Linked DNA regions of Caballeronia sp. TF1N1. The protein of the gene in region 1 interacts with the protein of each later gene in a pairwise test. Links are inferred from orthologs where the notes say so. Each region holds a gene or a part of one and is shown on either strand. Other genes may lie near its edges. The genes, in order: clpB and LDZ28_RS09040.

Region 1 (14,720 bases):
GCTTCAGACTACGATGCATTCAGCTTCTCGCCGTATCGCAAACCCGCGGACGATGGCGCGAGCGCGCCCGCCGAGGACGAGGACAGCGAGCAGCAGACGGAGACCACGACGAAACTCGTCGCCGACAAGCTGCGCGTGACGCTCGATCGCAATGGCGACGGCAAGCTGATCGTGAAGCCGTTGCCCGCCGTCGATTCACCCAAGCGTCTCGCGCTCGAAGCGAGCTTCGCCGACCCGAACGGCGAGATCCAGACCATCAGCGGCAGCGCCACGCTCTGGCCCGCCGCGGTCGCCGTGGGCGTGAAGGCGGCGCATTGGGCGTCGGTCGGCGGTTCGGTGCCGGTGCAAGCGCTTGCGCTCGATCTGCAGGGCAAGCCGCGCGCGGGCGTATCGGTTGAAATCAAGGGCATGGCGCGCGTGATGTCGAGTTCGCGCAAGCGCATGGTCGGCGGCTTCTACGCCTACGACAACCATTCCGAAACGAACGACCTGGGCACGCTTTGCAGCGGCAAGAGCGACGATCACGGCATCGTCTCGTGCGATGCCAAGCTCAAGACCGCCGGCAATATCGATCTGATCGCCGTCGCGAAAGACGGCGATGGCCGCACGGCCAACGCGAGCACGTCGGTCTGGGTCACGCGCGAAGACGAACTCTGGTTCGGCGGCGAGAACACGGACCGTATCGACGTGCTTCCGGAAAAGAACAGCTACGAGCCCGGCGAGACCGCGCGCTTCCAGGTGCGCATGCCCTTCCGCTCGGCCACTGCGCTCGTCGCGGTGGAGCGTGAAGGCATCATCGAAACCCATGTGGTCGAACTGAACGGCAAGGACCCGACCGTCGAACTGAAGGTCGAGCAAGCGTGGGGGCCGAACGTCTACGTGTCGGTGCTCGCGTTGCGCGGACGTATCCATGAAGTGCCGTGGTATTCGTTCTTCACGTGGGGCTGGAAAGCGCCGGTCGAATGGGCGCACGCGTTCTGGTACGAAGGCCGTCAGTATCAGGCGCCGACGCCGCTCGTCGATCTCTCGAAGCCCGCGTTTCGTTACGGGCTGGCATCGATCAAGGTGGGCACGGCATCGCACAAACTGGCGGTGAGCGTCACGCCGGACGCGAAGTCGTACACGGTGCGCGCCAAGGCGCATGTGAAGGTCAAGGTCGCGTTGCCTGACGGCAAGCCCGCGCCCGCAGGCACGCAGATCGCGGTCGCGGCCGTCGATGAAGCCCTGCTCGAACTCATGCCCAACCAAAGCTGGAACGTGCTCGACGCGATGTTGCAGCAGCGCGCCTACGGCGTGGAAACATCGACCGCGCAGATGGAGATCATCGGGCGGCGGCACTTCGGGCGCAAGGCGGTGCCAGCGGGCGGCGGCGGCGGACATAGCGCCACGCGCGAACTCTTCGATACGCTCCTGCTGTGGAATCCGCGCGTTACGCTCGATGCAAACGGAGAAGCATCCGTCGATGTGCCCTTGAACGACGCGCTCACGCGCTTTCGCATCGTCGCCATCGCGGCGGTGGGCGCGGGACGCTTCGGCACGGGCAGCGCATCGATCCAAAGCACGCAGGACTTGCAACTCATCTCCGGGTTGCCGCCGCTCGTTCGTGTGGGCGACGCATTCCATGCGCAGTTCACGCTGCGCAACACGACGCAGCGCACCATGCGCGTCGTCGTCACGCCGCACGCCGGTTCGCTCGCGCTCGACGCACGCACGGTGGAACTCGCGCCGGAATCATCGCGGGAAGTTGCTTGGGACGTGACCACGCCCGACGTGCTCGGCATGAACGCATCGGCGAGTCTCGCCTGGGACGTGAGCGCGGTGGAGCAAGGCAGCGCTTCGGCCACGAAGCCCGCGAGCGATGCCGTCAAGCTCCAGCAGCGCGTCGTCGCGGCCATTCCGGTCACGACGCAGCAAGCGACCATCGCGCAGGTGGACGGCACGTTCAGCGTGCCCGTCGCGCCGCCCGCCGATGCCAGCACGTCGAGCAACGGCGCCGTGCGCGGCGGTATCGCGGTGTCCTTGCAGCCGAAGCTCGCGGACGGCTTGCCCGGCGTGCGACGCTGGTTCGAACGCTATCCGTATAACTGCCTCGAACAGCAGACTTCGCGCGCGCTCGGCCTCATGGACGCAGCGCAATGGCAAGCCGTGCTCACGCGCATGCCGTCGTATCTGGATCGCGACGGTCTCGCGAACTACTTCCCGCCCTACGACGACGAACGTCCGACCGGCAGCCCGACGCTCAGCGCGTACTTGCTCGCGGTATCGGACGAAGCGTCGAAGCTCGACCGCCGTTTTGCAATGCCCGCGGAATTGCGCGATCAGCTCGCCGCCGGTCTCGCGAATTTCGTCGACGGCAAGCTCGAACGCAAGTTCTGGGCGCCGCGCAACGACCTCGACTTCGAAAAGCTCGCCGCCATCGAAGCGCTTTCGCGCTACGGTCTCGCGCAGCCGCGCATGCTCGGTTCGATCACCGTCGCGCCGGATCAATGGCCGACCTCGGCCGTGCTCGACTACTACGCGATACTTTCGCGCGTGGACGGTATAGCCGATCGTGAAGCGAAACGCGCGCAGGCCGAACAGATCATCCGTGCGCGGCTCACGTATCAGGGCACGCGTCTCACGTTCTCGACCGAACGCGACGACGATCTCTGGTGGCTCATGACTGGCAGCGAAACCAACGCCGCGCGCACCGCACTCATCTTCGCAAACGCGCCCGCGTGGAAGGACGAGATGCCGCGACTCGTGGCCGGCCTCCTCGCGCTGCAGAAAAACGGCGCATGGCAGACCACGACCGCCAATCTTTGGGGCTCGCTCGCGGTGGGACGCTTCTCGCAAATTTTCGAAAGCACGCCGGTCACGGGACGCACGAACATTGCGCTGGGCGCGGCGACGCAGAGCGTGGACTGGAGCGCTGCCGCGCCTGCATCGGCGTCGTCGTCGGCGACCCCGATCACTAAGAGTGTCAACACGCGCAGCAGCTTGCTGCCGTGGTCAACCGGCTCGCTCACGTTGACGCAAGACGGCACGGGCAAACCTTGGGCAACCATCGAAAGCCTTGCGGCCGTCGCGTTGAAGGCGCCGTTCGCGGCGGGCTATCGCATCGTGAAGACGGTGACGCCGGTCGATCCCGCCGTGAAGGGCGTGCTCTCGCGCGGCGACATCGTGCGCGTGCATCTCGACATCGACGCGCAAAGCGACATGACCTGGGTCGTCGTCAACGATCCGATTCCCGCTGGCGCGACCATTCTCGGCTCCGGTCTCGGACGCGACTCGGAAGCGGCGACTTCCGGCGAGAAGCCGGATCGCGGTTCGTGGCCTGCCTTCGTGGAACGCGGTTTCGAAGGGTATCGCGCGTATTACGACTATCTGCCGAAGGGCAAGCTGCAAGTCGAATACACGATGCGGCTGAATAACGCCGGTTCGTTCGGCCTGCCGCCGACGCGTGTGGAAGCGCTCTACGCGCCGTCATCGTTCGGCGCATTGCCCAACGCGACGGTCGTCGTGAAGCCGCTCGCCGCCAGCGCGAAGTGACGCCGTGAAGCGCGCCCTGTGCTTTCTGATCGGCTGCGTCGTGGCAACGGCGGCGTGCGCGGCGCCGAGCTTCGACGAGGTGCGCGCGAACTGGCGCAGTTCCGACTGGGTGCTGTTGTCGCGCGATGGCGAACCGCTGCAACGCACGCGTGTCGATACGCACGCGCGGCGCGGCGACTGGGTTGCGCTTGCGGATGTCTCGCCCGCGTTGCGTGAGGCCATCGTGGTTTCGGAAGACAAGCGCTTCTACGACCACGCGGGCGTCGACTGGCGCGGCGCGGCGGCGGCGGCATGGGCGAATCTTTGGAACACCCGCACGCGTGGTGCATCGACGGTGACGATGCAGCTCACCGGACTCATCGACGACGATAACGGCAAGCCGAACGGCCGCCGCAATATCGGCGAAAAGGCGCAGCAGACAGTAGGCGCGCTATGGCTCGAACGGAGCTGGCGCAAGGATCAGATTCTCGAGGCGTATCTGAATCTCGTGCCGTTTCGCGGCGAGATCGTGGGTTTGTCGGCGTTGTCGCAGACGCTTTTCAACAAGGCGCCGTCCGGGCTCGATGAACGCGAGGCCGCACTCGCCGCCGCGCTCGTGCGCGCGCCGAATGCGCGTTATGACAAGGTCGCGTCGCGCGCCTGCGTCATCTTGCGCGACATGCAGGCTTTGCATACGAGCGACAAGACGCACGCGAACGACCCGTGCGTCAACCTGGACAGCTATGTGCAACTGACGCTCACACGCACCGCGTCGGCGCCGGGCTTCGCACAAGGCGACGACGCGCTCGCGCCGCATTTCGCGCGGCGCGTTGCAAGCGAAACGCATCCCAAGGCGGGCGATCGCGTGCGCTCGACGCTCGATGCGCATGTGCAGCGCTTCGCGCGCGACACGCTCGCGCGCACGCTTGCCGAACTCAACGCGCGGGCTCATCCGCGCAATGTGCACGACGCGGCGGCGGTGGTGATCGACAACGCATCCGGCGATGTGCTCGCTTGGGTCGGTTCGGCGGGCGGCTTGTCGAACGCGCCCGAAGTCGATGCGGTGCTCGCCGCGCGGCAGGCCGGCTCGACGCTCAAGCCGTTTTTGTATGCGCAGGCCATCGACGAAAAACGCCTGACCGCGGCCACGCTGCTCGACGACGCGCCGCTCGATCTCGCCACCGGCGGCGGCCTCTATATTCCACAAAACTACGATCACGACTTCAAGGGCTGGGTGAGCGTGCGTACGGCGCTCGGGTCGTCGCTCAACGTACCGGCAGTGCGCGCGCTCGTGCTCGTCACGCCGCATCGCTTTGCAAAGACGCTGGTCGCGCTCGGTCTGCCGCTCACGCAAGCGGGCGATTATTACGGCTTCAGCCTCGCGCTCGGCAGCGCGGATGTCACGCTGGCCACGCTTACCAATGCATATCGCGCGCTGGCCAACGGCGGTGTCGCGCGGCCGTCGTTCGATCTCGCGAGCCACGCTGCCGCGCCTGCGGGAAAGCGCGTGTTCAGCCCGGAGGCGAGTTTCATCGTCACGGACATGCTCGCCGACAACAACGCGCGCACGCGCACCTTCGGTTTCGACAGCGTGCTCGCCACGCGCACTTTCAGCGCGGTCAAGACCGGCACCAGCAAGGACATGCGCGATAACTGGGCCGTCGGTTTCACTTCGCGATACACCGTCGGCGTGTGGGTCGGCAATGCCGATGGCGCGCCTATGTGGGACGTCTCCGGCGTCACCGGCGCGGCGCCCGCGTGGAATGCGCTAGTCGGCTATCTGCATCGGCGAGCCGCCAGCCACGCGCCAACCGCGCCGTCGGGCGTGATCGAAACGCAGGTCGCGTATCAGAACGATATCGAACCGAAGCGCGGGGAATGGTTCGTGCGCGGCACGCAGATGAGCGCTATCGGCATCACGGCGAACGCGGCGGGCTCAAGCGGAGCGAGCGGCAAAGGGGACAGCCAGGCGGCGCGCATCGGAGCGCCGACCAATGGCACCATCTTCGCGCTCGATCCCGACATTCCGCCCGCGCGCCAGCGCGTGTGGTTCGAACGCTCGGGCAATGGCGCGCTCGCCTGGCGTCTCGACGGCAAGCCGTTCGGCCGCGATGCGCGCGTCGCCTGGCTGCCATGGCCGGGACATCACGTCCTCGAACTCGTCAATGCGCGCGGCAACGCGGTCGATTCAATCGCCTTCGAAGTGCGCGGCGCGTTTCTCAAGACTGCTCAAAGGCCGTCGCGGTAAGGCCGAAGCTTGCCTTGCAGCATGCAAAATATTGATGCGTCATCCAATCTGCATTGCGCGACGTTAAAGATTGTGCGCTCGTGTGGTGCGCGCGGCGGGGTCGTGCACAATGCGAGCCGTCATCGTTCGGGACTTGTTTTTGCCCTATGCTTAACGGCAAAGTCGTTATTCTGTCGTAAGCCCGGACGCATCGATTCATCATTCTTTTCCATTGCCTGGAGTGCCGTCATGCTGAAAAAGCTGCTGATGCTGTGCTTTGCGTTGATGCTGTCCGTCGGAACCGCGTTTGCCGCGGTCGATGTCAATACGGCCGATCAAGCCGCGCTCGATTCCGTGAAGGGCTTGGGTCCGGTGAAGTCGAAAGCGATCGTCGACGAGCGCGCGAAGAACGGCCCGTTCAAGGACGCCGACGATCTCGCGACGCGCGTGAAGGGTCTTGGAACGAAGTCCGTGGCCAAGCTCGAGGAGAACGGCCTGACCATCGGCGGATCGTCGCAGCCGCCCACGGGCAAGACCACGAAGCCCGCCGTGAGCAGCACGCAAGGCGCCGCGCCGTCCAACTCGACGGTCAAATCATCGACAGCCGCCACGGCGGCAACCTCGCCCGCGGCCACCACCGCGCAAACGCCAGCCGCCACGCCGCAAGCGCCGGCTACCGCCACACCTGCTTCGGCTACGAAAAAGAGTTCGCGCAAGTCCAAGGCCGCAAGCGCGGCGGCGGCTGCAAGCGCGGCGCCGGCAGCGACGACGACACCCGCCGCGGCAAGCGATGCGAAGCCTTCGAAGCGCAAGAGCAAGAAAGACAAGGCCGCGAGCGCCGCGGCTGCCAGTCAATAAAAGTTAGAAAAGATCGAGGCGAGCAGGCGACGGCCAACCGCATCATGCCGTCGCCCTTCAACCTCAAGTAGTTCGTCTCAAAGCTCGCGTTTCGCTCTTTTCGCACGATGCAAGCGCGTCACGCGAGCCACCCCACCCCGCAACTTCTCGTAGTGAGACTGCCATGAGCCTAATCGATATCCTCGCCTCCACCCTCGGCAACTCGTCGCAACAAGGCGGCCAACCCGGTCAATCCGGCCAGGCTGCGCTGATCACGGCGGCGCTCGAATTCGTCAACAACCAGCCGGGCGGTATCGCGGGGCTGATCCAGCGCTTTCATCAGGCGGGCGCGGGCGACATCGTGTCGTCATGGATCGGCACGGGCGAAAACAAGCCCATCAGCCCGGACACGCTGAACAACGCGCTCGGCTCGGACAACGTCGGTGCGCTCGCGCAGAAAGCCGGCGTGTCGAGCGATCAGTTGTCGGGCATGCTCGCGGCGGTGCTTCCGCATATCGTCGACCGCGCGACGCCGAACGGCGAAGTGCCCGCCAATGGCCAGATGGATCTGTCGAGTGTGCTCGGATCGCTAGGCGGCCTGGCGGGTCTCTTCGGCAAGAACGAAGCGCCGAAACAAGGCTGAGTCTGATTCATCGCGTTTGTGTTGGACCCCGCAAGCGGTCGCCTTGCGGGGTTTTTGTTTTGCGGGCCGCGGCGTTGGCGTCATCGATCGTTCCCGCTGCCGCCAAACAAAAAGGGCGATGGATCACCCATCGCCCTTTAGAAATCGCCGCCGAAAAACAAGCAGCGATCAACCGCCTTTAGTGCACTACGCGGTCGAACACGAACTTCCCGTCCTTGATATCGACCGGAATGACGTCCTTGGGTCCGAACCTGCCAGCCAGAATCAGCTTGGCGACCGGATTCTCGATCTCCTGCTGAATCGCGCGCTTCAACGGCCGCGCGCCGAACACCGGGTCGTAGCCGACCTTGCCGATCTGTTCGAGCGCCGCATCCGACACGTCGAACTGCATGTCAAGCTTGGCCAGGCGGTCGTGCAGACGCTGCAACTGAATCTTCGCGATCGATTCGATATTCGCGCGATCCAGCGAGTGGAACACCACCACGTCGTCGATCCGGTTCAGGAATTCCGGCCGGAAATGCAGCTTCACCTCTTCCCAGACGGCGTCCTTCACCGCTTCGTGCGGTTCGCCGACCATGCTCTGGATGACATGCGAACCGAGGTTCGACGTCATCACGATCACCGTGTTCTTGAAGTCGACGGTGCGGCCTTGTCCATCGGTCATGCGGCCATCGTCGAGCACTTGCAGGAGCACATTGAAGACGTCCGGATGCGCCTTCTCGATTTCATCGAGCAGGATCACGCTATACGGCTTTCTACGCACGGCTTCGGTGAGATAGCCACCTTCTTCATAGCCGACGTATCCTGGCGGCGCACCGATCAGACGCGCGACGCTGTGCTTCTCCATGAACTCGCTCATGTCGATACGAATGAGATGATCCTCCGAATCGAACAGGAACGCGGCCAGCGCCTTGCACAGTTCCGTCTTGCCGACGCCCGTCGGCCCCAGGAACAGGAACGAGCCATACGGACGGTTCGGATCGGACAGACCCGCGCGCGAACGGCGGATCGCGTCGGCCACCGCGCCGATGGCTTCGTCCTGACCGACCACACGCTCGTGCAGCTTGCCCTCGATCTGCAACAGCTTCTCGCGCTCGCCCTGCATCATGCGCGACACCGGAATGCCCGTGGAACGCGACACCACTTCCGCGATTTCCTCGGCGCCCACTTGCGTGCGCAAAAGACGCGGACGCGTCGGGTTGTTCTGCTCCTGCGACTCGGCCTGCGTCACTTGCTTGAGACGCGCTTCGAGTTCGGGCAGCTTGCCGTATTGCAGTTCGGCCACTTTCTCGAGCTTGCCTTCGCGCTGCAAACGCGCGATGTCCGCACGCGCCTTTTCGATCTCTTCCTTGAGCTGCGCGCTGCCCTGCACGGCGGCCTTTTCGGCGGTCCAGATTTCTTCGAGATCCGAATATTCGCGATTGAGCCGGTCGATTTCTTCCTCGATGAGTTGCAGACGCTTTTGCGATGCCTCGTCCTTCTCCTTCTTCACGGCCTCGCGTTCGATCTTCAACTGGATGAGACGGCGGTCGAGCTTGTCCATCTCTTCGGGCTTCGAATCGATTTCCATCTTGATGCGCGACGCCGCTTCGTCGATCAGATCGATCGCCTTGTCCGGCAGAAAACGGTCCGTGATATAGCGATGCGACAACTCCGCCGCCGCGACGATAGCCGGGTCCGTGATCTCCACGCCGTGATGCAACTCGTACTTTTCCTGCAAGCCGCGCAGGATCGCGATGGTCGCTTCCACCGAAGGTTCGTCGACCAGCACTTTCTGGAAACGCCGCTCGAGCGCCGCGTCCTTCTCGATGTATTTGCGATATTCGTCGAGCGTGGTCGCGCCGATGCAATGCAATTCGCCGCGCGAAAGCGCCGGCTTGAGCATGTTGCCCGCGTCCATTGCGCCTTCGGCCTTGCCCGCGCCGACCATCGTATGAATCTCGTCGATGAAGACGATGGTCATGCCTTCGTCCTTGGCGATATCGCTCAGCACGGCCTTCAGCCGCTCCTCGAACTCGCCGCGATACTTCGCGCCCGCGAGCAGCGCCGCCATGTCGAGCGACAGCACGCGCTTGCCCTTGAGCGTTTCGGGCACCTCGCCGTTGACGATACGCTGCGCCAGTCCTTCGACGATAGCCGTCTTGCCGACGCCCGGTTCGCCGATCAGCACCGGATTGTTCTTGGTGCGGCGTTGCAGAATCTGGATCGAGCGGCGAATTTCGTCATCGCGGCCGATCACCGGATCGAGCTTGCCTGCGCGGGCGCGCTCGGTCAGGTCGACGGTGTACTTCTTAAGCGCCTCGCGCTGACTTTCGGCGTCCTGGCTATCGACCTGCGCGCCGCCGCGAACCGCGTTGATCGCGGCTTCGAGCGCCTTGCGCGTAAGACCATGCTGGCGGGCCACGCGGCCCACTTCGCCTTTGTCGTCCGCGACCGCGAGCAGATACATTTCGCTCGCGATGTAGGTGTCGTTGAGTTTCTGTGCTTCTTTATCGGCGTTGTTGAGCAGGCCCGCGAGATCGCGGCTGATCTGCACGTTGCCGTCCGTGCCCTGCACTTGCGGCAAACGATTCATCGCGTCGTTGAGCGCGTTTTGCAGTGCCTGAACCTGCACGCCCGCGTGCGACATGAGCGAGCGCGCGGAACCGTCCTGCTGCGCGATCAGCGCGGCAAGCAAGTGAACCGGCTCGATGTACTGATTGTCGTGACCGACCGCCAGACTTTGCGCGTCTGACAGCGCTTCCTGAAATTTGGTGGTGAGTTTGTCGATTCTCATTATTGAAAGCTCCAATTCGAATACGACCAAAATGAGGCGCTTTTGGCCGGTTTCAAGCCTTGTTTAGCCGCTTGCGCGCACTTTTTCGCCTGATTTCGAGAAAGCCCGCGCGAGCGTCGGCGCATGAGAATGACCTGTCCGTCCGGTTTTCGTTCACCGTCCGGCCGCGTGCAAGACTGAACCGCGCGTCAGGCAGACGAGCTTTGCATGCGCTCGACCGATACCGGAATCACGCTCACGATGCCAAGCAACTGCGAGAGCTCATCCGCCGGACGCGCGAGTCCGCCGACCGTATGCTTGTCGAGTTCCGCAAGGAAGGCATCGCGCGCCGTCGCGAATACGCCGCGCAACAAGCAGGCCGACTGAATCACGCATTGCCGGTGTGCCTTGTCGCGCGAAAAACAACCGACAATGTCGAAGTCGCTTTCCATTGTGCGCACGATCTCGCCGATCGTCAGGTAAGGCGTGCGCTCGCCAAGTCGCAGTCCGCCATGACGCCCTCGCACCGTTTCCACCCAGCCGAGTTCGCCCAATTGCTGGACTATTTTCATCAGATGATTTCTTGAGATGCCATAGGCCTCGGATATCTCGCCGATGGTCGAAAGGCGGGACGGGCGCACGGCAAGGTAAAGCAGGACGCGCAGGGTGTAGTCGGTGTAGTCGGTCAGTCGCATGATGTCACGATGATTTTGTGCGCGGAACACGCGCATCGAGAACAACGGAGCCAGAGGCACGCGGGCAAACGAAGAGCAGACGGCGAAAGCGGCGCGACGCGGGATGCGCGGAAAAACACCGCGAGTGCGCAAGCGACAACGACCTCCGCGCACACACAAGGTCTAAGATCCTGACGCGGCCTGCCACGAAAAATTGAACGACCGGTCGGATTATCGCTGTTCAAGACGCGACATTTTGCGACAAAACAGCGCCTATCGTCAGCATAATGTGCTGACGCTTGCGTGTAAGCATCCGCATAACATTTATTTGCCATGACCCTTCACGAATCATCTGCCCGCCCGGCTCGCTTTGCGGAACCGGACGAAGCCAACATCCGGACGCTCGTGGAGACGTTTTATCGCCGTGTCGATGACGATCCCCTGCTCGGCCCGATCTTTTCGCGCGAACTGACGGGCCGCTGGGACGAGCATCTCGCCAAAATGACGACCTTCTGGTCGAGCCTCGTGTTGGGAACGAAGCAGTATCGCGGGAATGTGCAGGAGGCGCATCGGCCGCTCGAAGGTATCGCGCCCGAGCATTTCGCACGCTGGCTTACGCTCTTTCTCGACACCGTGGACGCGCGTTACGAGCCGGCCGCCGCCGTGCAGTTCATGGAACCAGCACTGCGGATCGCGCACAGTTTGCAATTGAGCAAGTTCGGCTGGGATTACAAGATTCCCGACGCGCAGCAGGAACTTCTCGCGGCGCTCAAACGGCAGCGCACCGGCGGCCGGGAAGAGCCGCGTTTCGCGGAGCGGCCTCCGGGGGAGGCGTTTCCAGCGAGGTTCGTGGGACGTTCGGCGGATACGAAGTGACGCTCGCGGCTTTCTTCCTCGCCGATCACGCTTGTCTTGCCGCCCAAGGTTTTTGGCTTTTACCCGTTTGCGAGCGCTCTTAGCGCGGTTTCGCGCGCCGCTTTCGTCTCGCCAAACACGCGGTAAGCGGTGGACTTATCCGCGATCGTCGCCTTTTCCTATGGCGATCGCCGCGCTTTAGCTTTTCGGCTTTTGCCAGCGAGCCAGCGCCGTATCATCCGATTCGCGCGCATCGACCCAGCGCTCGCCCGCGTCGGTTTTTTCCTTCTTCCAGAACGGCGCCTGCGTTTTCAAGTAGTCCATGACGAAGGCGCACGATTCGAACGCCTCGCCGCGATGCATCGCCGTGGTTGCGACCAGCACGATCTGATCGAGCGGCTTCAGTTTTCCCACGCGATGCACGATCAGCACGTCCGACCCAGGCCAGCGCGCACGCGCCGACTCGGCAATCTCGTGCAGCGATTTCTCCGTCATGCCGGGATAGTGCTCGAGCTCCATCGTCTCGACCGCGCTGCCTTCGTTCAAGTCGCGCACCGTGCCGACGAAGCACGCCACCGCGCCCACTTTCGGATTGCCCGCTCGCAGCGCGGCGACTTCCGCGCCGAGATCGAAATCCGCCTCCTGTACGCGCACGATCGTCATGTCAACCGCCCGTGACCGGCGGGAAAAACGCCACTTCGCAGCCATCCGTGATGCGCTGCGACGGGTCCGTCATGACGTGATTGCAGGCCATGCGCAACGCACGGCCTTCGGCGAGCGTTTCGGCCCACGCGCCGCCGCGCATGCGCAGCCAGGCGCGTACATCGCCGACATTCACGACGGTGTCCGGCACGCTGACCGTCTCGTTCGCGACACCCAGCGCTTCGCGCACGCTCGCAAAAAATCTCAGTTCGATATGCATTTGATGGCCTTCTACCGCATCAACTCTGAAAAGGGAATGAAGCGCACCGTCTCGCCCGCGCGGATGGCGTGATCCGGCGGATTGTCGATGAGGCCGTCGCCCCACACGGTCGAAGTCAGCACGGCGCTGCTTTGATTGGGAAAGAGATCGAGGCCGCCCGCGTCGTTCACGCGCGCGCGCAGGAACTCGTTGCGGCGGTCGCCCTTCTTTTGGCTGAAGTCGGCACGCATCGAGTAGACGCGCGGCGCGACGTCGCTCGCGCCTGCCAGCCGCAGCAGGAACGGCCGCACGAACAGCAAGAAGGTGCAAAAGCTCGACACCGGATTTCCCGGCAGGCCGATGAAATATGCTTCGCCGAGCGCGGCATCCGAACGTCGCACGTTGCCGAACGCGAGCGGCTTGCCGGGCTTCATCGCGATCTGCCACATGGCGATGCGTCCTTCGGCTTCCACCGCCGGTTTCACGTGATCTTCCTCGCCGACCGATACCCCGCCGCACGTCAGAATCAGATCGTGTTCCCCGGCCGCGCGGCGCAGGGTTTCGCGCGTTGCGTCGAGACGATCCGGCACGATCCCGAGGTCGGTCACGTCGCAACCGAGTTTCGCAAGCAGCGAGCGCAGCACGAAGCGATTCGAGTTGTAGATGGCGCCGGGCGCGAGCGGCTCGCCGGGCATGCGCAGTTCGTCGCCGGTGAAGAAGATGGCGACGCGCACGCGCCGCACGACATCGAGCGCGCCGCAACCGACCGATGCCGCGAGACCCAACGCTTGCGGCGTGAGGCGCGTGCCCGCAGGCAGGATCACCGAACCGCCGCGGATGTCCGCGCCTTGTTGCGTGATCCATTCGCCGGCTGCGGGCGCGTGCGCGAACGCGATGCTGCCGTCGTCCGCCGCACGCGCCATTTCCTGCATGACGACGGTATCGGCGCCCGGAGGCACCGTCGCGCCGGTGAAGATGCGCGCGGCCGTGCCTGCCGTGAGCGGCGCGGCGGCGTGGCCGGCCGGAATGCGTTGCGACACCGGCAGCGCGCGCGGCGCGGCCTCGCTCGCGCCGGCGAGATCGGCGGCGCGGACGGCGTAACCGTCCATCGAGCTGGTGTGCATTGGCGGAACGTCTAGCGGCGACGTGACATCGGCGGCGAGAACGCGGCCGAGCGACGCCGCGGCATCGAGCGTATCGATGCGCTCGGTGCCATCGACCCGATGCGCGGCGTCGAGGAGAAGGCCGAGCGCTTGCGCGGTCGCGAGCATCGGGGGACGAGGAGAAGTGGACATGGAGTTCGTACGGAGCGATGCGCCCGTCAATCGTGAATGGGGAGTAGCTGGCAACGTCAGCCAACCATTGTAGCGAGATGGGCGGTGAGGCGAAGCGCTCTGGCGTTCGCGGTCGTTCGTGTCGTTCGTGTCGTTCGTGTCGTTCGCGGTCGTTCGTGTCGTTCGTGTCGTTCGTGTCGTTCGTGTCGTTCGTGTCGTTCGTGTCGTTCGTGTCGTTCGTGTCGTTCGTGTCGTTCGTGTCGTTCGCTTCGTTCGCTTCGTTCGCTTCGTTCGCTTCGTTCGCTTCGTTCGCTTCGTTCACTTCGTTCGCGTCGCCTGCGCGCGCTCCGCCCGACCAACCGATCGCGCCCCCGCTTTCCGCCTCACCCGCCCTTCATGACGACCCCCGAGCCGGTGATACACTCGCACCACACTTCCCACGTCCATTTCCATGAAATTCTGTTCCGTCTGCGGCCACGAGGTCGCCCTTTCGGTCCCGCCTGGCGACAACCGCGAGCGCTTCGTTTGCGGCAGTTGCGGCACCGTTCACTACCAGAATCCGCGCAACGTCGTCGGCACGGTGCCGGTGTGGGACGACAAGGTGCTCTTGTGCCGCCGGGCAATCGAGCCGCGCTACGGCTACTGGACCTTGCCGGCAGGCTTCATGGAAATGGACGAGACCACGAGCGAAGGCGCATCGCGCGAAACACTCGAGGAAGCAGGCGCGCGCGTCGAGATTCAAAGTCTTTTCACGCTGCTCAACGTGCCGCACGTGCATCAGGTGCATCTGTTCTATCTCGCGCGTCTGCTCGATATCGAAATCGACGCCGGCGAGGAAAGTCTCGAAGTGCGTCTTTTCGAGGAAAGCGAGATTCCGTGGGACGAAATCGCCTTTCCGACCGTCGGCCAGACGCTGCGTTTCTTCTTCGCCGACCGCGCCGCGGGCAACTTCACGCTGCACACGGGCGACATCTTCCGCACGCTGCGCGAAGGCTGAGCGCCTCGCGCATCGACTGCTTCGACCATGGTTCCCTGGCTCGCCGA
Region 2 (14,237 bases), 280 kb from region 1 along the record:
CGCGCTGCACGCCCTTCGGCCTGCCGGTCGTGCCGGACGTGTACAGCACGTACGAAGGCTCGTTCGATTCGAGCCATTCGCACGGCACGTGAGCATCGAAAAATTTTTCGCGCAAGGGTTCGTAGGAGACGAGATAGCTCGCCTGCAGCCGCTCGGGCGCCAGTTGCCGGTCGATCAAAAGCACTTGCGGCACCTTGAATTCAGCGCGCGAAAGCGCCTCGTCGACGAGCGGCGTGTAGTCGATCACCTTGCCCGCGCGCGCGCCAGCATCGGCGGTGACGATGAGCGCGGGCTCCGCATCGTCGATGCGCGCCGCCAGATTAGGCGCCGCGAAGCCGCCGAACACCACCGAATGCACCGCGCCGAGACGCGCGCACGCGAGCATCGCGAAGAGCGCTTCGGGGATCATCGGCATATAGATGAGCACGCGGTCGCCCTTCTTCACGTGCAGCGAGCGCATGACGGCGGCCATGCGGTTCACTTCCGCGTGCAGTTCGGCGTAGGTATAACGGCGCTCGATGCCCGTTTCCGTCGATACATACACGAGCGCGTTTTGCTGCGCGCGCGAGGCGAGATGGCGATCGACCGCGTTATGACAGAGATTGGTCTTGCCGCCGACGAACCAGCGCGCGAACGGCGGGTTGCTCGCATCGAGCACCTGCGTGAAAGGCGTATGCCAATGGATGCGGCGCGCCTCATCGGCCCAGAACGCCTCGGGTTCCTCGATCGACCGGCGATACGCTTCTCGGTAAGTCGGCATGCGCGTCCTCTTTGAGCGAAGTGCGTGGCTGTGCTTGTCTCTGTGCGTCCGCCAACGCCGCATGCGCCCACGTCGGGCGGCCGCGTTGACATCTCTTCATCACGAAGACAGAGCATAGAGCAGCCCGCAAACCCTTGCTAGACAGGGCGCGCCCTGATCGGTGTCATCGATTCAGGCGCGCTTCGCCTCTCCGAACGCTTCGGACGTTTCAGACCGCGCGACTCTTCGACACCGGCGCTGCCGCTTCGCCCGAATGCTTGAGCAACACGGGCGCGAGTTCGCCGGCCACGCGCATGCTCGATACCACGACCGTACGCACGCCGCTGCCCTCGGTCGAATGACGCAGCGCTTCACGCGTGGTCGCGCGCGCCTCGATACGCGGCTCGATCACGACGATGCCCCGGCAATACGCCGCGAGTTGCACGCGCTGATTGCGCAGCCACGCGGTGCGCAGGCGAATGTCGTCGGCGGTTTCATCGGCGTCGTGCTCGGCGACGATCACGAAGGGCGTGTTGAGCGCAAGCAGGCGGCGCATCTGCGCGCACCATGCAAACGCGTAGCCCGGCTTGACGGCGCGTCGGCGCAGACGCACGAGCGGAAAGCGGCTGGCGTCGAACATGCGGGCATCGAGACCGAGATCGGGAAGCGGGACGGACGATGAAAGCGACTCGCGCTTTGAATGGAGATTGGCGGCATTCACAGCGGTTTTGGACTCCAGTAATTCAGCGCGGCAACCAGGCTCGGCCAGCGCGACTGTCGCGGCACGGCCCGCTTTTTCGGTTTCGTGGCGCGCGGCAACCGGCGCGCGGTTTCTTTCGGTGCTTCCGATGCCTGGCTCCACGCGTGACGCGTGGTTTCAAGCACTTTTGCGGCGTTGGCCGCGACCGCGCATTCGTTGCGCGCCTCGTGAATTTCGCCTGCCTCGGATACGCCGCCCTGCTCGCGCGTCAAGCCGATGGCAGTGGGAATGGAATCGTTGGTCATGTATGTTCGGGCCTCGTTGGTCGGACGAAGGCGGCGTTTTCGCGCCGGCTTCGGCCCCGATGCAAAGCTACGGATAAGCGCTGACGGCAGCGCTGTGTCTCGGATCAGGCCGGGATGGCGGTCGTCGAAGCAGCGGTTCGCGCTTCTTTGCGGCATGCCGATATCCGCGCTTGCGATGCATTGTATTGAGAATCATTCTCAATTACAAGCGGCAAATGGTCTGGCGGCAGAAGGGAAAACCCGAGCGTTGGAGCTAATGCACAGACCGAAGAAACCGCACCAGAATCCCCGACGAATACGCACCCGCGATCGCCACGAGAAACTCCGCGAACGATTCAGGCGCGGCGGCATCGGCGGTATCCGAGATGGTGCGCACGACGGCGCACGGCACCGCGTGTTCGAAACAAACCTGCGCGAGCGCCGCGCCTTCCATTTCGACCGCGAGCGCATCGGGCAAAGCGTCGCGCAGCGCCAGCACGCCTTCGTTGCTCGCGACGAAGCGATCGCCACTCACAATCAACCCGCGATGCACACGCGGCGCATGCACCGCGAAGCGCTCGGCAAGCGAGCTGCCCTCATCGGCGATGAAACTCGCGGCCGCCAGCGCGAGCGCATTGCAAAAGCTGGGATCGGCGGCGAAATGAGAGCGGGCCAGAAGCGGCACTTCATAGCGCGGGAAAAGCGGCGAGGCATCGAGATCGTGCTGCAGGAGCGTATCGCCGATGACGATGTCGCCCACCCGGACATTTGCATGCACGCCGCCCGCGACGCCCGTAAAAACGATCGCATCGACCTTGAACACGTGAATGAGCGCGCTCGCCGTCGCCGCCGCCGCGACCTTGCCGATGCGCGCGAGCGTTGCCACCACGCGCACGCCATGCGCATGGCCGACGTGATACTCGCGCTGACCGAGCGTCACCGTCTCGACTTCGCCCGCCGCATGCATCTGCGCGACGAGATCGCCCAGTTCCTGCGGCAGCGCCGCCATGATGCCGAGCATCGTCATTCGACCGCTTGCAGTTTCGCCACCGCGAGTGCGAGCCATTTCTCGCCGTGCCGCTTGAAGCGAACCTGCGCGCGCGCATCGCCGCCGGAACCTTCGAGCCCGATCACCGTGCCCTCGCCGAACTTCGTGTGGAACACCGCTTGTCCGACCTTGAAGCCGCTTTCCGCCGCGCGCTGCTCGTTGGCGAACGACGGCAACGCCGGTGCGGACGCGGCGGAACCGCCGTAAGCCGAACCGCCGCGCTCCTGGCCTGGGCGCGCGAACCAGTCGCGGCCCCAGCCGGCGTTATCCGCGCGCCCGCCCCAACGCGCGCCCGGCTCGATCTTCGGCGTGAGCCACTTGAGCGAGCCTTCGGGCAATTCGTCGAAAAAGCGCGAGCGAATGTTGTAGCGCGTCTGTCCATGCAGCATCCGGCTCTGCGCGAACGACAAATAAAGCCGCTCTTTCGCCCGCGTGATCGCCACGTAAGCGAGCCGCCGCTCTTCTTCGAGGCCGTCGGTTTCCTGCGCGCTGTTCTCGTGCGGAAAGAGCCCTTCTTCCAGTCCGGTGATGAACACCGCCGTGAATTCCAGCCCTTTCGCCGCGTGCACGGTCATGAGTTGCACGGCATCCTGGCCGGCCTGCGCCTGGTTGTCGCCCGCTTCGAGCGATGCATGCGAGAGAAACCCCGCGAGCGGCGTCATGGTGTCGGGGTTCTGCGCGGGATCGGCAATGCCGGGCGCGTCCAGCACTTCGATCTCGCCGTCCTCGCTCACGATTTCCGGCGCCGCCGTCGCGCCGGGGCGCAGCGGCACGGAACGCGCGGGGGTATCGAGCCCGTAGCCTTCCTCGCTCACGAACGCCGCCGCCGCGTTGACCACTTCCTGCAAGTTCTCCAGACGGTCCTGGCCTTCGCGCTCGGTCTCGTAGAACGCGGCGAGACCGCTCGCGCGCACGACGTATTCGACCGTTTCCGGCAGACTCATCTGCTGCGTTTCGGCGCGCATCTTCGCGACGAGCGTGGCGAATGCGCCGAGGCTCGAACCTGCCTTTCCCGTGACGTAGGGCACGGCGGCGGCCATCGAACAGTTGTAGAGACGCGCGGCGTCGGCGAGTTGCTCGATGGAGCGCGCACCGATGCCGCGCGTCGGGAAATTGACCACGCGCGCAAACGCCGTGTCGTCATTCGGGTTGTCGATCAGACGCAGATACGCGAGCGCATGCTTCACTTCCTGACGCTCGAAGAAGCGCAAGCCGCCATACACGCGATACGCAATGCCCGCGTTCACGAGCGTGTGCTCGATGGTCCGCGACTGCGCATTGCTCCGGTACAGCACCGCGATCTCCCCGCGCGCGAGTCCCGTATTGATGAGCGCCTTGATCTCCTCGACGATCCAGCCCGCTTCCTGCGAGTCCGTCGCGGCTTCGTAGACGCGCACCGGTTCGCCGTGCCCCGCATCCGTGCGCAGGTTCTTGCCGAGCCGCCGCGAGTTGTTGGCGATCAGGAAGTTCGCGGTATCGAGAATATGGCCGTGCGAGCGATAGTTCTGCTCCAGCTTGATGAGATTGCGCACGCGGAACTCGCGCTCGAAGTCGTGCATGTTGCCGACGTTCGCGCCGCGAAACGCGTAGATGGACTGGTCGTCGTCACCGACCGCGAAGATGGCGTTGCTCTCGCCCGCCAGCTGCTTGAGCCACGCGTACTGCAGCTTGTTGGTGTCCTGAAACTCATCGACGAGGATATTGCGAAAGCGCGCTTGATAATGTGCGCGCAGCGGCGCATTGAACGCGAGCAGTTCGTGGCAGCGCAACAGCAGTTCGGGGAAATCCACGACGCCTTCGCGCTGGCATTGCTGATCGTAGGCTTCGTACAGTTCGACGAACTTGCGGTTGAAGGCGTCCGTGGCGTCCACGTCCTTCGGACGCAAGCCCTGCTCTTTCGCGTTGTTGATGAAGTACTGAAGGTTCTTCGCCGGATATTTTTCGTCGTCGACATTGAGCCCTTTCATCAGCCGCTTGATGGCGGAGAGCTGATCGGCGGTGTCGAGAATCTGGAAAGTCTGCGGCAGCCCCGCGTCGCGATAATGCGCGCGCAGCATGCGGTTGCACAGGCCGTGGAAGGTGCCGATCCACATGCCGCGCGTGTCGATGGGCAAGAGCGCCGAGAGCCGCGACATCATTTCGCGCGCGGCCTTGTTCGTGAAGGTCACGGCGAGAATGGTCGGCGGCGACGCGTAGCCCTGCTGGATCAGCCACGCGATTCGCGTGATGAGCACGCGCGTCTTGCCGCTGCCCGCGCCGGCGAGAATCAGCGCGGGCTCGTTGGGCAGCGTCACGGCGGCGAGTTGTTCGGGGTTGAGGTTCGCGAGCAGGTCGGGCATGGGAGCAGGTGGACGGCGAAAAGCGGGCCAAAGTCTCTGGCGGCGGGCCGACCATTATAAGACCGCGCCGATGGCGTCGCCGGCGCCTGGCATCCGCGCTTGGCCGCAGGCCATCCGGAATTCGTCCGATTGACTCGCTCGAACCTTATAATCAGGGATTACCCCGCACTTTTCACGCATTTTTCGGCAGATTTCACGATGAGCGACAACACGCTTGCGAAGAGCTTCGAGCCTCAGAACATCGAGTCCCAATGGGGCCCGGAATGGGAAAAACGCGGCTACTCCGCCCCGACCTTCCAGGAAGGCGCGAAGAATTTCTCCATTCAACTGCCGCCGCCGAATGTCACCGGCACGCTGCACATGGGTCACGCGTTCAACCAGACCATCATGGACGGCCTGACGCGCTATCACCGCATGCTCGGCGAAAACACGCTGTGGGTGCCGGGCACGGACCACGCGGGCATTGCCACGCAGATCGTCGTCGAACGCCAGCTCGACGCCAAGAAAATCTCCCGCCATGACCTCGGCCGCGAGGAATTCCTGAAGCGCGTCTGGGCGTGGAAGCAGGAATCCGGCTCGACCATCACGAATCAGGTACGGCGTCTGGGCGCTTCCATCGACTGGTCGCGCGAATACTTCACGATGGACGACAAGATGTCCGCCGCCGTGCGCGACGTCTTCGTGACCTTGTACAAGCAAGGGCTCATCTATCGCGGCAAGCGGCTCGTGAACTGGGACCCGGTGCTGGGCACGGCCGTGTCCGACCTCGAAGTCGTCAGCGAGGAAGAAAACGGCAGCCTTTGGCATATCAAGTACCCGCTGCCCGACGGCTCCGGCCATCTGACGGTCGCGACCACGCGGCCCGAAACCATGCTCGGCGACGTTGCGGTGATGGTGCATCCCGAAGACGAGCGGTATCGGCATCTGATCGGCAAGACGGTCGTGCTGCCGCTTGGCGACCGCGAGATTCCGGTGATCGCGGACGACTACGTGGACCGCGAGTTCGGCACGGGCGTCGTGAAGGTCACGCCCGCGCACGACTTCAACGACTACGCGGTCGGCCAGCGCCACAAGCTGCCGCAGATCGAAATCCTCACGCTCGACGCGAAGATCAACGACAACGCGCCCGCGAAATATCGCGGCATGGATCGCTTCGACGCGCGCAAGGAAGTGGTGAAGGATCTCGAAGCGCTCGGCCTGCTCGAGTCCGTGAAGCCGCACAAGCTCATGGTGCCGCGCGGCGACCGCACCAACGTGGTCATCGAGCCGATGCTGACCGACCAGTGGTTCGTCGCAATGACCAAGGCCGCGCCGGAAGGCACGTTCAATCCGGGCAAGTCGATCACGGAAACGTCGCTGGACGTGGTTCGCGGCGGGCAGATCAAGTTCGTGCCCGAGAACTGGACCACAACTTACTACCAATGGCTCGAAAACATCCAGGACTGGTGCATCTCGCGCCAGTTGTGGTGGGGCCATCAGATTCCCGCGTGGTATGGCGAAAACGGCGAGATCTTCGTCGCGAAGACGGAATACGAAGCTCGCGCCGAAGCCGACGCCAAGGGCTACAAAGGTGCGCTGCGCCGCGACGAAGACGTGCTCGATACGTGGTTCTCGTCCGCGCTCGTGCCCTTCTCGTCGCTCGGCTGGCCGGACGAAACCAGCGAACTGAACGCGTTCCTGCCCTCCACCGTGCTCGTGACGGGCTTCGACATCATTTTCTTCTGGGTTGCCCGGATGGTGATGATGACCACGCACTTCACCGGCAAGGTGCCGTTCCACACGGTCTACGTGCACGGCCTCGTGCGCGACGCGGAAGGCCAGAAGATGTCGAAGAGCAAGGGCAATACGCTCGATCCCATCGATATCGTGGATGGCATCGAGCTCGAACCGCTCGTCGCCAAGCGCACCGCCGGCCTCATGAATCCGAAGGCCGCCGCGCAGATCGAAAAGAAAACGCGTAAGGAATTTCCGGAAGGCATTCCGGCCTTCGGCACCGACGCGCTGCGCTTCACGATGGCTTCCATGGCCACGCTGGGTCGCAATGTGAATTTTGATCTGGCACGCTGTGAGGGTTATCGCAATTTCTGCAACAAGCTCTGGAACGCCACGCGTTTCGTGTTGATGAATTGCGAAGGCCACGACTGCGGCTTTGCGAACCCCGGCGACTGCAAGCCGGGCGATTGCGGCCCGGGCGGCTACACGGATTATTCGCAGGCGGACCGCTGGATCGTGTCGCTCCTGCAGCGCGTCGAAGCGGAAGTCGAAAAGGGTTTCGCGGACTATCGCTTCGACAACGTTGCGAGCGCAATTTACAAGTTCGTCTGGGACGAATACTGCGACTGGTATCTCGAACTCGCGAAGGTGCAGATCCAGACCGGTACGCCCGAGCAGCAGCGCGCCACGCGCCGCACGCTGTTGCGCGTGCTGGAGACGGTGCTGCGGCTCGCGCATCCGATCATCCCGTTCATCACGGAAGCGCTGTGGCAGAAGGTGGCGCCGCTGACCGACGTTTTGCCCGAAGGCACGAAGGAAGGCGAGTTGTCGATCATGACGCAGGCCTATCCGCGCGCCGAGACGAAGAAGATCGACGAAACGGCGGAACAGTGGGCGTCCGAACTCAAGGCTGTCATCGACGCATGCCGTAATCTGCGCGGCGAAATGAACCTGTCGCCCGCGGTGAAGGTGCCGCTGCTCGCACATGGCGACGCCGCGCGTCTCCATACGTTTGCGCCGTACGTCGCCGCACTGTCGCGTCTTGCCGAAGTGAAGATCATCGACGACGAAGCCGCGCTCGATGCCGAAGCGGAAGGTGCGCCGGTGGCGATCGTCGGCGCGAACAAACTCGTGCTGAAGGTGGAGATCGATGTCGCCGCCGAACGCGAGCGTCTCACGAAGGAAGTAGACCGCCTGACTGTCGAAGCAGGCAAATGTAACGCGAAGCTCGGAAATGAAAGCTTTGTTTCAAAAGCGCCGCCCGCCGTCGTTGAACAGGAGCGAAAAAGGCTGGCAGAATACGAAACCACTATCGAGAAACTTCGGGCGCAAATTTTGCGGCTGCCTGTCTGATTGGGCTGTCGTGAAGTAGCATCGCCGCGTGATCGGGGATGTTCGTCCGTTCGCCCAACTGCTCGACGTTCCAAATGATTAAGAGGATCAGGGTTATCACATGCTAAAAGTTACCAAAGCGGTTTTCCCCGTCGCGGGTCTCGGCACTCGGTTCCTCCCCGCGACCAAGGCGAGCCCGAAAGAAATGCTGCCCGTCGTCGACAAGCCGCTGATTCAATATGCGGTGGAAGAGGCAATGGCCGCCGGCATCACCGAAATGATCTTCGTGACCGGGCGCAGCAAGCGCGCGATCGAAGACCACTTCGACAAGTCTTATGAGATCGAAGCCGAACTGGAAGCGCGCGGCAAGGACAAGCTGCTCGAACTCGTGCGCAGCATCAAGCCGAGCCATGTCGACTGCTTCTACGTGCGTCAGGCCGAAGCGCTCGGTCTCGGCCACGCGGTGTTGTGTGCCGAAAAGCTCGTCGGCGACAACCCGTTCGCCGTGATCCTCGCGGACGACTTGCTGTACGGCAAGCCGCCCGTGATGTCGCAGATGATCGAAGTCTTCGACCACTATCACAGCTCGGTGATCGGCGTCGAGGAAATCCCGGCGGAAGATTCGAAGTCCTACGGCATCATCGACGGCAAGGAGTGGGAAGACAACATCTTCAAGCTCTCGGGTATCGTCGAAAAGCCGGAACCGGCCGTTGCGCCGTCGAACCTCGGCGTGGTCGGCCGCTATGTGCTGAAGCCCCGCATTTTCGATCACATCCGCTCGATCAAGCCCGGCGCGGGCGGCGAACTGCAACTGACGGACGCCATCATGTCGCTCCTGTCGGACGAACAAGTGCTCGCGTACAAGTACCACGGCACGCGCTTCGACTGCGGCAGCAAGCTCGGCTATCTGAAGGCGACGGTGGAATTCGCGCTGCGCCATCCGGAAGTGTCGAAAGACTTCGACGAGTATTTGCGCACGCGCTCGCCGAACCTGGCTAGCTGAGTTGAAGTAAGTCGAATTCGCCCGCGTCGGCAGGCGAAAAAAAAGCCCATCGCGTCATGTGATGGGCTTTTTCCTTTTCAGCGGCGTCGCATCAGAAAGGTGAACACTTTGTCCTGCGTGGTTACTTCGACGATCTCGTTGCCGGTCTGCCTTGCAAACGCCGCGAAATCGCGCTGCGATCCGGGGTCGGTGGCGAGCACCTTCAGAATCTGGCCGCTCGTCATGTCGGCGAGTGCTTTCTTTGCCCGCAGGATCGGCAACGGGCAGTTGAGCCCGCGCGCGTCGACTTCCTTGTGAACTTCCATCGCGATTTGAATTCCGTTAAGCCTTGCGTGTTGCGAAACATCGAAGGCCCGATTCTAACGCAGCGTTCACAAGTCCACCGGGCGCCCGGTCTCATATGCCTGCCGCATGGCGATGCCAATCCTCGTCGCCTCGCGCGCATCGTCGAGCGTGAGGCCGGTCGGCGTGCCATCTCGCACGAGCGCGACGAAGGCTTGCGCTTCGCGTAAAAACGCATCTTCGAAGCGCTCGAAGAAAGTCGGCGTGCAAACGTTTCGCATGCCGTGTGCATCGGCGATCTCGACGCGGTTCGCACGCGGATTGCGCCCAATGGCAAGCGCGCCCGCCGTGCCGATGACTTCTGTCTGCGTGTCGTGGCCATGAGCCATCGTGCGGGAAGCGTATAGCACGGCAAGCCGGCCGTCGTCGAATTCGATCGTGCCCACGCCATTGTCGATATCGCCACATTCGCGCAAGCCTTCGTGGATTGCTATCGTGCCGCTCGCGAACACGCGCTTGGGCTTCGGATTACCGAGCATCCAGCGCGCGAGGTCGATGTCGTGCACGCTGCAATCGAGAAAGAGTCCGCCCGATGTCGGCGCGAAACGCACGAAAAAACCATCCGGATCATTCTTGTCGCAGGTCTGCGAGCGCACCATGAACGGCCGGCCGATCGCGCCTTCGCCAATGCGCTCGAAGGCATCTCGATAACTCGCATCGAAACGGCGCACGAAGCCGATCATTACATGCAGATGCGCATGCCGCGCGTGCTCCTCGATCACGCTGTCGCATTCGGCGAGATCGAGCGACAGCGGCTTCTCGCAGAACACGTGTTTGCCCGCGCGCAACGCGGCGATGATCTGCCGCGCGTGCAGCGAAGTCGGCGTGACGAGCCACACGGCGTCGATGGACGGATCGGTCAGCAAGTCGGCGTAATCGGCATGGAGCGCGATTTCCGGCAGGTTGTCGCGAGCCCATTCGCGCTCTTGCTCAACCGGGCTGCACGCCGCGACGAGCCGCGCGCCCGGCACATGCCACGCGAGGTTTTCCGCGTGTCTGCGGCCGAGCCGCCCCAGCCCGACAATGCCCACCCGCACCGCGCTCATGCCGCGTTCTCCCCGAGCTTCACGATGCGCTTTTCGCGCCACGAAAGCGTCGCGGCCTCGGCGAGTTCGAGCGCCTTGAGGCCGTCGGCAACAGTGGTGCGCACGGGCTTGCCATGGGTCACGGCATCGAAGAAATGCGCGATTTCCGCGGCATACGCCGCGCGATACCGTTCGAGAAAGAACGCCTCGGGCACGTCGCTCGACACGCCCTTGGTCGAATATGCCGTCACTTCGGTCGGACGCACGTTGCCCGCTTGCAGCATGCCGAGACTGCCGAGCACCTCGAAGCGCTGATCGTAGCTGTAGCCCGAGCGCCGCGCCGTGTTGATCTGGCACAGGCGTCCGCGTTTCGTGCGGATGGTGACGGCTGTCGAATCGATATCGCCGGCTTCCGCGATGGCGGGATCGGACAAACAACTGCCCGTGGCGTGCAGCGTGTCGGCTTCGTCGTCGAGCATCCAGCGGAAGATGTCGAAGTCGTGGATCAGCATGTCCTTGAAGATGCCGCCCGAATGCTTGATGTATTCCACGGGCGGCGCGCCCGGATCGCGGCTCGTCACGATCAGCATTTCCGGTTCGCCGATCTCGCCCGCTTCCACGCGCGCCCTCAATGCCGAGAAAGTCGGGTCGAAGCGCCGCTGAAAGCCGATCATGCAGACCACGCCCGCTTTCTGCACGGCATCGGCGCAGGCGCGCGCGCGTTCGAGCGTGAGGTCCACGGGCTTCTCGCAGAACACGTGCTTCTTTTGCGCCGCCGATGCGAGGATCAGGTCCGCATGCGTGTCCGTGCTCGAACAGACGACCGTCGCGCCCACCGAGGCGTCGCCCATGGCGGCATCCACATCGGCGACTTGCGCGCCGTATTGCGCAGCGAGCGCCGACGCGGCCTCGCGGTTCACATCGACGACATACTTGAGGCGCACGCCAGGCTGCCGCGCGAGATTGGCCGCGTGAATCTTGCCAATGCGCCCTGCTCCGAATACCGCCACGTCAATCGTCATAGCCGCCTGTCTCCTTGGATTCTTCTACGTTGAGTTCGAGCCGGTACGCGAGCGCGATGAACAGCGCCTGGCACAAGCAAATGGTGCTCGTGAGCGAGCGGAACGCGAACGCGCTGCCCTCCTTCACGAGCAGACTCGCGCTCGCGTGACGCGCGAGCGGCGAAAGCTGGCTGTCGGTGATCACGAGCGTCTTCGCGCCGTGATGCTGCGCAGCGCGCACGCAATACTGCGTTTCCTTGCCATAAGGCGCGAAGCTGATGGCCACGACCACGTCGCCCTTTCTCACGCTCTTGACCTGTTCGCGGAACATGCCGCCGATGCCGGAGATCAAATGCACGCGCTTTCTCGTGTGCTGCAACGCGTAGACGATATAGCTCGCCACCGCGAACGAGCGCCGCACGCCGATCACATAGATGTTCTCCGCGTGTTCGAGCATTTCCACGGCGGCGTCGAACTGTTCGTCGTCGAGACCGGCTTCGAGTTCGTCGAGCCCCGTGCGGCTCGCCGCGATGAATTCGCGCGCCACGGACACACCGGAGGCATCGCCCGCCTTTTCGTCGATGAGTTTGCGAATGCGCTGCTGATAACTCTGCTGCGAGCCATTGCCGCCCGCGAACGCCTGCCTGAACACGGCCTGCAAGTCCGAGAAGCCCGAAAAACCGAAGCGCTGCGCAAAGCGCACCACGGCCGACGGATGCACGCCGCACGCGGTGGCGATATCGCTCGTACGATCCATCATCACGCTCGACCGATGCTGCTCGATATACGTCGCGACGTTCTTCAACTGACGCGGCAACGTGTCGTAAGCGTCGGTGATGCGCTGCATCAGATCGTCGACGCTCTGCACGTCGGTGCTGGTCTCATCCTGCATGGATAGCTCATGTCGATGGCGCCGCGAAGGCAGACGCCGTGGCAGCGATTATAGGAAGGCTGCAAGGAAAATGGAACGTATTTTCCATTTATGGCATCGGTGCAATTCCTATTGCAGACCGGGAAAACTTGGCCTACTCTTGGTGCTGAGTTCGAAGCGGCCCCAAGCAACGGCCGCATCGGCTCGCGGAAAAGTCAGATCAAACAACAAACCGAGATAGGTGGAGACAATGACCATTCGCAATGGCCGAGCCGCGTTGCGCGCGCTCGCGGCAGCCGCAATCCTGAGCAGCACAGCCTTGTTGACGGCGTCCCCCGCTCACGCGGCGCCCGACGCCAAGTTCGTCCTCATCAGCCACGCGCCCGACTCGGACTCGTGGTGGAACGTCATCAAGAATTCGATCAAGCAGGCCGACGAGGACTTCAACGTCCAGACCGACTATCGCAATCCGCCAAACGGCGACATTGCCGATATGTCGCGTCTCATCGAACAGGCCGCCGCGCGTAATTACGACGGCGTGATCACCACCATCGCGGACTTCGATGTATTGAAGAGCGCGCTCAACAAGGTGACGGCGAAGAAGATTCCGCTCGTCACGATCAACTCGGGCACCGAAGAGCAAAGCGAGCAACTCAAGGCGATCATGCATATCGGCCAGCCGGAATACGTGGCGGGCAAGGCCGCAGGCGAAAAGGCGAAGGCCGCGGGCGTCAAGTCGTTCCTGTGCGTGAACCATATCGCGACCAACACGGTGTCATTCGACCGCTGCCGTGGCTTCGCGGAAGCCATCGGCGTCGACTACAAGGCGTCCACCATCGACTCCGGTCAGGACCCGACGGAGATTCAGTCGAAGGTGTCGGCTTACCTGCGCAATCATCCCGATACGCAGGCTGTACTCACGCTCGGACCCACGCCCGCCTCGGCGACGCTCAAGGCCGTCACGCAAATGGGCCTGCAAAACAAGCTCTATTTCGTGACCTTCGACTTTTCCGATGACATCGCGAAGGGCATCAAGGACGGCACGATCAAGTTCGCAATCGATCAGCAACCGTACTTGCAGGGCTATATCCCCGTGGCCGTGCTCGCTATCGTCAAGAAGGATCACACCACGGACCCGGTGAAGATTCGCCAGATTCTCGAAGCGAATCCGAAGTTCAAGGCGCGTCTCGAAACGTATGGCCTCGCGCCGTCGTATGGACCGAAGAACATTCGTTCGGGTCCGGGCTTCATCACCAAAGAGAATCTCGACAAGGTCGTGAAATACGCCGGTCAATATCGTTGACCGTTCAGGGCGGCCGTCTTTTCAGCGCCGCCCGCTATCACTGCATTTCCGCGGAACGTCGTGCGTCTGCTGCGTCTATTCCCGACGCGGCAGGAGCGCGCGCATCGGTCAGTCAAGGAGCCATCATGGGCGTAGCCGGCAAGCATTACCCTCCACATGCGAATCCACAGCCAGAGTCGGCCGAGACGCAGGAGGCAGCAAAGCCCTCGGACGAACGCGTGCGCCGGCAATCGTGGTTCGGCCATCTGTTGAACCGGCCGGAGTTCGCCGCGATCTCGGGCACCGTGCTCGTGTTCATCGTATTCGGCTTCGCGGCGGGTTCGTCGGGCATGTTCAACCTCGACGGCGTGATGAACTGGTCGCAGGTCGCGGCCTACCTCGGCTTGCTCGCGGTCGGCGCGTGTCTTCTCATGATCGCCGGCGAGTTCGATCTGTCCATCGGCTCGATGATCGGCTTCGCGGGCATGATGGTCGCGCTGCCCTCGGTTTATCTGCACTGGCCGTTCTCGCTGTCGATTCTCTTCGCGTTCGTCGCTT

The links.
Region 2: the proteins of clpB (region 1) and LDZ28_RS09040 interact in binary tests that used the Escherichia coli proteins (3 or more experiments, as listed by UniProt). The link is inferred for Caballeronia sp. TF1N1 from one-to-one orthologs.

Annotation. Positions count from the first base shown.
Region 1 is NZ_CP084626.1:1,664,216-1,678,935, forward strand. What follows is about bases 7,195-10,380. They hold clpB (ATP-dependent chaperone ClpB), read right to left. Parts: upstream 9,994-10,380; coding sequence 7,396-9,993; downstream 7,195-7,395. Other genes in these bases: LDZ28_RS07730 (YidB family protein), read left to right, coding at 7,195-7,217; LDZ28_RS07740 (Rrf2 family transcriptional regulator), read right to left, coding at 10,182-10,380. Outside these bases: LDZ28_RS07715 (Ig-like domain-containing alpha-2-macroglobulin family protein), read left to right, coding at 1-3,531; pbpC (penicillin-binding protein 1C), read left to right, coding at 3,536-5,758; LDZ28_RS07725 (helix-hairpin-helix domain-containing protein), read left to right, coding at 5,987-6,595; more of LDZ28_RS07730, read left to right, coding at 6,759-7,194; more of LDZ28_RS07740, read right to left, coding at 10,381-10,667; LDZ28_RS07745 (group III truncated hemoglobin), read left to right, coding at 10,980-11,522; molybdopterin synthase catalytic subunit MoaE, read right to left, coding at 11,700-12,164; moaD (molybdopterin converting factor subunit 1), read right to left, coding at 12,166-12,423; gephyrin-like molybdotransferase Glp, read right to left, coding at 12,435-13,697; LDZ28_RS07765 (NUDIX hydrolase), read left to right, coding at 14,128-14,673; aat (leucyl/phenylalanyl-tRNA--protein transferase), read left to right, coding at 14,701-14,720. UniProt on the Escherichia coli protein: Part of a stress-induced multi-chaperone system, it is involved in the recovery of the cell from heat-induced damage, in cooperation with DnaK, DnaJ and GrpE. Acts before DnaK, in the processing of protein aggregates.
Region 2 is NZ_CP084626.1:1,945,110-1,959,346, forward strand. The notes cover bases 7,850-10,552. They hold LDZ28_RS09040 (sulfurtransferase TusA family protein), read right to left. Parts: upstream 9,464-10,552; coding sequence 9,236-9,463; downstream 7,850-9,235. Other genes in these bases: LDZ28_RS09030 (valine--tRNA ligase), read left to right, coding at 7,850-8,176; galU (UTP--glucose-1-phosphate uridylyltransferase GalU), read left to right, coding at 8,277-9,158; LDZ28_RS09045 (Gfo/Idh/MocA family oxidoreductase), read right to left, coding at 9,530-10,546; iolG (inositol 2-dehydrogenase), read right to left, coding at 10,543-10,552. Outside these bases: LDZ28_RS09005 (propionate--CoA ligase), read right to left, coding at 1-760; LDZ28_RS09010 (hypothetical protein), read right to left, coding at 969-1,460; LDZ28_RS09015 (hypothetical protein), read right to left, coding at 1,457-1,744; LDZ28_RS09020 (5'-methylthioadenosine/adenosylhomocysteine nucleosidase), read right to left, coding at 1,998-2,750; LDZ28_RS09025 (UvrD-helicase domain-containing protein), read right to left, coding at 2,747-5,110; more of LDZ28_RS09030, read left to right, coding at 5,309-7,849; more of iolG, read right to left, coding at 10,553-11,547; LDZ28_RS09055 (MurR/RpiR family transcriptional regulator), read right to left, coding at 11,537-12,418; LDZ28_RS09060 (sugar ABC transporter substrate-binding protein), read left to right, coding at 12,648-13,700; LDZ28_RS09065 (ABC transporter permease), read left to right, coding at 13,826-14,237. UniProt on the Escherichia coli protein: Involved in thiosulfate metabolism.